DNA from 2 places in the Guyparkeria hydrothermalis genome. Region 2 is predicted to be linked to the other one. Evidence: predicted binding sites of a transcription regulator. Region 2 holds the regulator's gene; the other holds the start of a gene.
The links. Region 2 encodes FliA, which starts transcription of late flagellar genes. Its sites were predicted from a motif close to GCTAAAGTTNNNNNNNNNNCNGCCGATA; they were not measured.

Region 1: flgM (flagellar biosynthesis anti-sigma factor FlgM) is a predicted target of FliA. The motif match lies at 2,483-2,510, and genes of this name have one in related genera.

The regions. Positions count from the first base shown of each region.
Region 1 covers NZ_JAJSED010000001.1:95,083-99,893, forward strand. The annotation lists gene ftsY (signal recognition particle-docking protein FtsY) at 1-693, opposite strand, end outside; gene rsmD (16S rRNA (guanine(966)-N(2))-methyltransferase RsmD) at 816-1,415, shown strand; gene flgN (flagellar export chaperone FlgN) at 1,425-1,904, opposite strand; gene flgM (flagellar biosynthesis anti-sigma factor FlgM) at 2,066-2,383, opposite strand; gene flgA (flagellar basal body P-ring formation chaperone FlgA) at 2,550-3,296, opposite strand; gene LV476_RS00495 (chemotaxis protein) at 3,611-4,570, shown strand; gene LV476_RS00500 (CheR family methyltransferase) at 4,579-4,811, shown strand, end outside.
Region 2 covers NZ_JAJSED010000001.1:2,304,352-2,309,162, forward strand. The annotation lists gene flhF (flagellar biosynthesis protein FlhF) at 1-1,255, shown strand, start outside; gene LV476_RS10765 (MinD/ParA family protein) at 1,252-2,142, shown strand; gene LV476_RS10770 (RNA polymerase sigma factor FliA) at 2,139-2,861, shown strand; gene cheY (chemotaxis response regulator CheY) at 2,974-3,360, shown strand; gene LV476_RS10780 (protein phosphatase CheZ) at 3,374-4,144, shown strand; gene LV476_RS10785 (chemotaxis protein CheA) at 4,238-4,811, shown strand, end outside.

The sequences.
Region 1 (4,811 bases), 2.2 Mb from region 2:
GGCGGCAGCCAGCGTCACCTCCCGACCCTCGCCCTTGAAGCGGTGGGCGAGCTTGCCGATGCTTGTGGTCTTGCCGCCACCGTTGATGCCGCAGACCACCATCACGTGGGGGCGGCCTGGTTGGCGACGTGCGGGCGGGGCGGCCGGCTGGACGGCCTCCAGGCGTTCGACCATCAGGCGGTAGAGCGTTTCGAACAGCCGCTCGGGATCGTCGACGTGCTTGCGATCGATCTCGTCGGTGAGCTCGTCGATCAGTGCCATCGTGGTCTGCTGGCCCACGTCGGCCATGATCAGACGGGTCTCGAGTTCCTCGAGCATGTCCTCGTCGATCTTCTTCTTGCCGAGGAAGAGATCGCCGAGTCCCTCGGTCAGCCCAGAGCGCGTTTTGGCCAGACGGCTGAACAGGGAGCCCGAATCCTCGCCCGCCGGTTTTGGGGCAGGGGTGGAGGCGGTGGTCGGTGCGGTGTCGGATTCCTGACGCTGCTTCTGGCGGTCGTCCGGCTCCGGGGTGCTCGGTGTCGCGGGAGTCGCGCTCGCTGTCGGTTCGGCGGGACTAGGGTCGTCGCCGGGCGGCTCGGGCGATGCGTCGGCCTCGGCGGGGCTGGTTTCGTCGCCGCTCAGGGGCGCTGACGATTCTTCCGGCGCCTCGGCGACGTCTGTCTTGCGTTTCTTGCGTCTGAGAAATCCGAACATGGAGCGTGATGGTACCTGGGTTGGCGACGGGGTGTTCCGGGGTAGCTGCCCCGCGCGGCGCCGACGAAGTTTATCATGCACCCTCTGGCCGACAGCGACTCGTTCTAGGGAGGATTTCGTCGATGCCCAGTACCGCCAAGGGGCGCCGCCCGTCACGCGGAGAGCAGGTCCGGATCATCGGTGGGGAGTGGCGGTCGCGTCGGCTGCGCTTCCCGGCGGCCCGCGACCTGCGTCCGACGCCTGACCGCGTGCGGGAAACCCTGTTCAACTGGCTGGGGCAGACCGTGACCGGCTGGCGCGCGCTGGATCTGTTTGCCGGCAGCGGGGTGCTCGGATTCGAGGCCCTGTCGCGCGGCGCGGCATGGGTCGGGTTCGTCGAGCAATCGCCACGCGTCGCTCGTGCGATCGCGGAGAACCTCGAGCAGTTGGGTGCGGATCACTCGCGGTACGTCGTCTGGACCCGCGATGCGCTGAAATGGCTTGACCAACCCAAGCTGGACGATGGGTCGATTGATCTGGTGTTTCTCGATCCGCCGTTCCGGCAGCCGGCATTGCTGCAGAACTCGCTTGAGCGGGTGGCCGCCGCCCCTTGGCTTGCCGAAGGAGCGCGGGTATTCGTCGAGGGCGCGGATCTGGATGCGCTGCGGCTGCCGGCGGGTTTTGTCGTCAGTCGGGAAACGCGTGCCGGGGAAAGCCGGTCGGTGCTGTTGGCCCGGGAGTGAGGTAGTAAGTCAGGCGTCGCCCAGCGTGCGCCCGCGTCCACCGGTCTGGCTTTCGCTTCCCTTGGCGGTATACAGCGAGCCGCCCGATTCGTCGCGCTGCAGCAGGAAATCGATCCGCTCGCCGAGAAACTGGTCGATGCGCCGCAGTGCCATGAGGTTGGCCTGAGACAGCTGACGGAAACGGCGGGCCATTTCCTTGAGATCGGCCCAACGGTTTCGGGTGTGCTCGGGCTGCTCGGCCAGGGCGTTTTCCATGTCGTCCGTGCCGATTGCCGCGGTCCATTCCAGACGAGCCTGTTCGGCCTCCGCCATGCCGTCGTTGTGCTGACGGATTGTCTCGAAGACTGCGTCGAATTCGTCCAGGGGCGGGGTGTCGCTGCGGCGCAGCAGGTCGGCGAGGCGCTCGTGCTGGTCGAGCAGCGCCTCGGCGTGCGTCTGCATGCTAGTCAGCCATGACGGGGCCGGATCGTTGGGAGTGGATTCGCTCATCGTGGCGTCGCGCTCGGCGGGTGTGGTCTCAAGGTGAGTCCCGGCGTGCCGGGTTCCGAGGAGCATACGTCATTCCCCGGGACGCACGAAGCCCCGGGCCGGCGGGGTGCCGGCCGGGGTGGGCGGGATTGTTCCCGCTCGTCGAGCAGGGCAGATCGCCGTTACAGATTCTCGAACTGGCGCAGCCGCTCGGCGATCTTCGCGGAGTCGACCTGATATTCGCCCTGGCTGATCAGATCCTTGATCCGGTCGACCTTGCCCTGATCGAAAGGCGCGGTCTCCGCCAGCGACTGGCCGAGTTCACGAAGCTGCGATGCCCCGCTGGAAAGTGTCACGGCGTCATCCTCCTTGATGCTCGCCGGCACATCGCCAGAAGGACGTTGCGACTCGCCCTTGGCCTCGCTGCGGCCGCGGGAGGAGTCTACCGACGAGTTCTGGCCCAGATTGCGCGGGCCAAAGCCGTTGATTTCGTTTGCCATGGTGCTTGATCCTTCCTGTCTCGGACGACATGTCCGCGCCGCCACCGAGGCGACAGTGCAGGAGTCTAGGTTAACGTAAATGTCCCTTCGCACTTAAACCATCGGCGGTTCCCGGGAAAACTTTAGCGCCGACTGAAATACTTTTTCAAAGCGAGGGTTGTATGGCTCAACCGCCGATCGCATCCACGGTCCGGCTGTCGATGACCACGGCCTCGATCACCTTGCCCGAGCGGGTGTTCTTCACCCGCACGCGCTGACCCACGCCGGCTCGGTTCTGGACCTCCCCGGTCGAACCCACCACGAAGCCGCGCGTGCCGGCCTGGATGGAGACCAGGTCGCCCCGATCGACCACGGCGTTGATATCGAGGTCGCGAGCGGTGACCAGATGGCCGGACTGCAACGGTTGGGTGGCCATCATGCCGATGAGTTCCCGTGGATCGGTGTAGTAACGCTGTCGCGCCCGGTTGGCGTCGACCGTTGCCAGGCTCAGGTCGGCTGCGGTGATCACGTCGCCCCGGGCGAGCGGGCGGGCGGCGACCACGGCCTGCTGGCGGCGGGTGAGTTCGATCGGAACGTAGATGCGCCACGGCGAGCTGCCGTGGCAGCTTACCTTGACGGTCTGCCGCCCGCGGTTGAGGTTGAGCGGCCGGCCTTCGTTGATTTCCAGTGCCTGGTCGCAGACGCTCAGCCGCAGGCGGGGGTCGAGCCGGTCAGCGCGCAGGGTGAGGTTGCCCCGGTCACCGCCCTGTCGATCCAGATATCGGTCCATGGCGGAGGCAACCTGCGCCTGGACGCTGGCAGGCGCCGCGGGGGCTGCCGCCGTGGCCTGGGCGGCAGCCAGCAGCGCGGCGGCCGTCACCAGCACAAGCGCGAGGAGACTCGCCGCACGCCGATCCGGTTCGCGCCTTGGCATTGCATCGTTGGGAGAGGGTAACTGGGTCATGAGAAATGGGTCATGGGAAAGCGGCAGCATGAACGGGTTGGATTACGCCGCTGGATCTTGCATTTACCATGCCACCGCGCCCGCATGCGGCGACCGGCACGCAAGCGGTGTGTGTCTGCGCTACCATGCCCTGACAGTCGGTCCGCCTACCGAAAACAGGCAGGAATGGGCGGGGTCCCAGCCTCTCTCCCGGTGGGCTAAAGATTGTCTCCCCGGGGCCGATACGACGTCTGGAAAATACAAGAATCAGCCAGCCCACCAATGCCACCAAGGCAGGACAAGTCGTGAAAAGCAACGTGATGTCATCAGTCGATTCCCGCACCCAGCTCGCCGGCCGCAACCGACTCGAGCTTTTGGTGTTCGGATTGGGCACGGATCAGCGCTTCGGGATCAACGTCTTCAAGGTGCGTGAAGTCATCCGCTGCCCGAAACTGACCGACGTGCCTCACTCGGACAGCTCCATCCGGGGTATTGCCGACGTTCGCGGTCACACCATCACCGTCATCGATCTGTCGGAGGCCATCGGCAAGGGGCGGATGACCGAAGAGCAGGTGCAGGACGCGTTCGTCATCATTACCGAGTACAACCGCGCGGTGCAGGGCTTTCTGGTCCACTCGGTCGACCGCATCGTCAATCTGTCGTGGAAGGAGGTGCTCACCCCGCCGAGCGGCACCAACAACTCCAATTTCCTGACGGCCGTAGCGCGCATCGACAAGCAGCTGGTGGAGATCATCGACGTCGAGCAGATCTTCGCTCGTGTCGTCGGCGTGGCCGAGACCGTGTCGGACGAGGTGATCGGTCAGTTCGGCGAGATCGCCAAGGGCAGCGACCTGGTGCTGGTCGTCGATGACTCGGTCGTGGCCCGCAAGCAGGTCGAGAGCACGCTGGAGCAGATGCACCTGCACCCGGTGGTCACGAAGAACGGGCAGGAAGCGATCGACACCCTGCGTCGCTGGAAGGAGAAGCAGCCGGAGCAGCTCGAACGGTTGGCCATGGTCGTCTCGGACATCGAGATGCCGACGATGGACGGCTATACCCTGACGTCGCTGATCCGCCAGGACCCGAAGCTCAAGAGCCTCTACGTGATCCTGCACTCCTCGCTCTCGGGTGTGTTCAACGAAAACATGGTCAAGCAGGTGGGTGCTGATCGCTTCATCCCGAAATTCCATCCGGACGATCTCGCCCGCGTCGTGGGCGAGGCGCTCACGCACCATGAGGTGCATCACGCTGTGGACGAGGCTTGACCGCGGGCATGAAGGCCGAAACCTTCGCCCGATTCACCGCCTTTCTCGAGCAGCACAGCGGAATACTGCTGAGCCCGGACAAGCAGTACCTGGTGGAAACGCGGCTCTCACGAGTGGCGCGTGCGCAGGGGCATGCGTCGGTGGAAGGGTTGATCGAGACGCTTCTCTCCCGTCGCGATCGCACCCTGGCGCGCGACGTGGTCGATGCGATGACCACCAACGAGACGCTCTGGTTTCGTGA
Region 2 (4,811 bases):
CTCCACGGCCGAAGCGGAGCGAGAGGAGCAGCCGGCTGCCGCCGAGAGCGAGGCGCCGAAGACAACCGCCGAGATGCTTGCCGAACGGTGCCGCCGTGCCGAGGCCGAGGAGCCGGCCGAAACGGCGGGATCGGCCGAGACCGAGGACGACCGGGCCGCGTTCACCGAGGCGCTGGCCGCCTGGAACGAGCAGCTGGCCGGCGAGCCGGCCGAGTCGACCGCTCCGGTCGCCGAAGAGCCCGTCGGCCGGTCGTCGGACCGCACGCCGTCCCACTGGGACTGGCTGGTCGAGGACCAGGGGGCCGCCGAAGGACGCCTGTCGACCCTGACCGAGGAGGTCGCCCAGCTGCGCGATCTGTTCGAGCGACAGCTGTCGGTCATGGAATGGCACCGGTTCAGCCAGGCCCATCCGGCCGAGGTCTCGACTGTCCAGCGCCTGCAGGACCTGGGGTTGCCGATCGGGCTGGCCCGGGAGCTCGGCCGGGCCGCCGCCACGGCGAAACCGGAGCGGGCCTTTGTCGAGGCGCTCAAGATGCTGGGCGACCAGCTCGAGCATCGCGCCGAGGATCCGGTCGAGGCCGGGGGCACGTACGCCTTCGTCGGCCCGACCGGGGTGGGCAAGACCACCACGCTCGCCAAGCTGGCGGCTCGTGCGGTGCTGCACCGTGGCCGCGACTCGGTCGCGCTGATTACCACCGACCGCTTCCGTATCGGGGCTCAGGAGCAGTTGCGCAACTACGCCCGTATCCTTAATGTGCCACTGCACATCGCGCGAGACGAGACGCACCTGGCGCAGTTGCTCGAGGCGGTCGCCGATCGCCACCTGGTGTTGATCGATACCTCGGGGATGTCGCAGCGCGATTTCCGCATGATGCAGAAGCTCGAGGCGCTGATGGGCGCGGGCGAGTCAGTCAAGCTTCTGCTGGTCCTGTCGGCGAATGCGCAGTATCCGGCCCTCGAGGACGTCAAGAAACGCTTCGCCGGCCTGCCGTTGCATGGCACGGTATTGACCAAGCTCGACGAGACCGTGCTGCTCGGCGGCGGGCTGGCCGCGTTGGTCCGCCCCCTGGCAGGGGTCGATGGTGCGCCGCGGCGTCTGCCGCTCGTCTGCGCCGGCGTCGGTCAGCGGGTCCCGGAGGATCTCTGGTTCCCCAAGGCGGCCGACCTGATCAAGCAGGCCCTCGAGATGGGGCAGTCGCAACTCGAACATACCGACAGGGATGATCCGCTGTGGATGCTCAAGCAAGCCGGATGACAAACGCGCCCTGGGGCGGCCACGACCAGGCCGACGGCGCCCGCCACGCCACCGGCAGTCGGCCGGTGCGGGTGATCGCCGTGACCAGTGGCAAGGGCGGGGTGGGCAAGACCAACGTCTCGCTCAACCTGTCGGTCGCCCTCGCGCGTACCGGTGACCGCGTGGTGCTCATGGACGCCGACCTCGGACTGGGCAATGTCGACGTGCTGCTTGGTCTACAGTCGCGGGGCAACCTGTCCCATGTGCTGGAAGGCACGGCGAGTCTGGACGAGATCATGCTCGAGGGCCCCGAGGGCATCGGCATCCTGCCGGCATCCAGCGGCGTGGCGCACATGGCTGCGCTGACGCCCGCCGAGAACGCCGGTCTGATCTCGGCATTCTCCGAGATGCGCTGGCCGGTCGACACGCTCATCGTGGATTCGGCCGCCGGCATCGCCGACTCGGTGGTGCGTTTCGCCGAGGCGGCCAACGAGGTGGTGGTCGTGGTCTGCGACGAGCCGGCCTCGATCACCGATGCCTATGCCGTGATCAAGGTGCTTTCCCGTGAGCATGACGTGACCCGTTTCCACGTCGTGGCGAACATGGTTCGCGACGCCGCGGAAGGGCGGCGGCTGTTCGAGAAACTCTCGGTGGCTGCCAAGCGCTTTCTCGACGTCACCCTGACGCACATGGGGTCGGTGCCGTTCGACGACTATCTCCGTCGAGCCGTGCAGCGCCAGAAGACCGTCGTGCAGCTCTACGGCGGGGCCAAGTCGGCCCGGGCCTTCACCTCCATGGCCGACCGTGTCAACCACTGGCCGGCCCCCCGCGGTCCGCAGGGTCAGCTGCAGTTCTTCGTCGAACGGCTGGTGAACAACGTCGAGCTGGATCCCGAGAATCTGCTATGAACGCTCGTGCCATGTATCAGAACGTTCAGGCCGGATCGACCGAGGCACTGGTCACTAAGCACGCCGGCCTGGTCAAGCGTGTTGCCTTCCATCTGCTCGGCCGTCTGCCCTCCCACATCCAGGCCGAGGATCTGATCCAGGCCGGCATGGTGGGGCTGCTCGATGCCGCCCGCCTGTTCGACGGCGACAAGGGCGCTTCCTTCGAGACGTATGCCGGGCTGCGTATTCGCGGGGCGATGCTCGACGAGGTCCGTCGCAATGACTGGGCGCCGCGTTCGGTCTACCGCCGTCAGCGCGAGATCGCCCAGACGGTCGCCGAGATCGAATCCGAGACCGGCCGCGAGGCGCGGGATGCCGAGGTCTGCGAGCGCATGGGCCTGACGCTCGACGAGTATCACGCCGCGATGAGCGATGCCTCGACAGTGCACGTCACCTCGCTGGACCACGCCGGCGAAGGCGAGAACGAGACCTACGACGTCGCCGACCCGCACAGCCAGCAGCCCGACGAGGCGCTCGCCGAGAACCACTTCCAGCGCGATCTGGCGGGCTATATCGACGAGCTGCCCGAGCGCGAGAGACTGGTCATGTCGCTGTACTATGTCGACGAACTGAACCAGAAGGAGATCGGTGCCGTGCTCGGCGTCAGCGAATCGCGCGTGTGCCAGATCCACAACAAGGCAATCATGCGGCTCAAGACCGCCATGAACGCCTGGAAATAGGCTGCCGATCGCGGAAAGGGCTCAATCTTTTCCGCTTGGCGCCGATAGACCCTCTTACCCACGTTCTAACAAGGCAACCTGCCTGGTACTGACAACCATTCCAGGGGCGAAAATGGACCGAAACATGAAGATCCTCGTGGTGGACGACTTCTCCACGATGCGCCGGATCATCAAGAACCTTCTCAAAGAGCTCGGCTTCACCAATATCGAGGAGGCCGACGATGGCCAGACGGCGCTGCCGCTGCTCAAGCAGGGCAACTTCGATTTCCTGGTCACCGACTGGAACATGCCGGGCATGACCGGCATCGACCTGCTGCGCAATGTGCGTGCCGATCCGGGACTGGCCGGCCTGCCGGTACTGATGGTGACCGCCGAGGCCAAGCGCGAGCAGATCGTCCTCGCCGCCCAGGAGGGCGTGAACGGTTACATCGTCAAGCCTTTCAACGGGGCCACACTCAAGGAGAAGATCGACAAGATCTTCGAGCGCGTCGAATCGTAGGGGCGCGCGAGACATGAGTGGAGCAGACGAACAGGACTTCCAACCGCTGGTCGACCGCGACAAGCGACTGGCCGACGCCCGTGCACTGGTGGCAGCGATCGAGAACGAGGATGTCGCCGGCGAGGCGCGTCTGATCGGCGATCTCACCGCCGCCTATTCCGGCAACATTTTCGACGAAGTCGGGCGCATGACCCGCGAGGTGCACGACACCCTGCGGAGTTTTGCCGAGGACGAGCGCCTCGGTGCCCTGGCCCAGGACGAGATGCCCGATGCGCGTGACCGGCTGCGTTACGTGATTACCCTGACCGAACAGGCGGCGACCCGCACCCTCTCGATCACCGAAGAGGCCTCGCCCATGGCCGACAAGATCATCGATCGATCTCAACGGCTGAAGGACGAGCTGGCTAAAGTCGCGGCCAGCGAGGCCGATAACTCCCGACTGGAGAGCGTGGTCGAATCGATGACCCGCTACCTGGACTCGGCGACCGGCAGTGGCGAGCGTCTCAGGGGGCAACTGACCGAAATCATGATGGCCCAGGAGTTCCAGGATCTGTCCGGGCAGCTGTTGATGCGGGTGATCGACCTGCTCGAGCAGCTCGAGGAGAAACTGGTGGGACTGCTGCAGATCACCGCCCCGGTGTGCGGCAGCAAGGCCGACGGCGCCAAGGGCGGCAAGACCGAGAGTGCCGAGGACGGCGTCGGGCCGCAGCTGCCCAATGCCGGCGACAACGTGGTGAAGAACCAGGACGACGTCGACGATCTCCTGGCCAGCCTGGGGTTCTGACTCCGGCCGGACAGGAGGCAGCCCGCCGAGCGCGGTCGGGCAGGACACGTGGCCGCGGCATGAGCCGCGCCACAGAGTGAATGAGAGGCAATCATGGCATTCGAACCCGACAACGAGCTGCTGCAGGACTTCCTGATTGAGGCCGGCGAGCTGCTCAATGGACTGGATCAGCAACTGATCGAGCTCGAGCAGTCGCCTGATGACGCGGACAGGCTCAACTCGGTGTTCCGTGCCTTCCATACCGTCAAGGGCGGGGCCGGCTTCCTCGAAGTGCATCCGTTGGTGGAGGTCTGCCACCGCGCCGAGGACATCTTCAACCTGCTGCGCAATCACGAGATCGCCATGAACAGCCGCATCATGGACGTGATGCTGCAGGTGATCGACGTGCTCAACGGCATGTTCGACGACCTTCGAGCCGGTCAGTATCCCGAGGCCGTCTCGCCTGCTTTCCTCGACGAGATCGAGGGCCTGGCTCGTCAAAGCGATGAGCCGGCACCCGGCGAAGCGCCGGCGGCCGAGCCTGCCGCCGAGGACGAAGCGGTCGTGGCAGAAGATGACGCCTTCGACCGGATGCTGGCCGATCTCGATGCCGCCGAGTCCGACCAGGCCCCGGCTGCGGAGTCGAGTGGCGCTGCCGACGATGACCTGATTACCGACGACGAGTTCG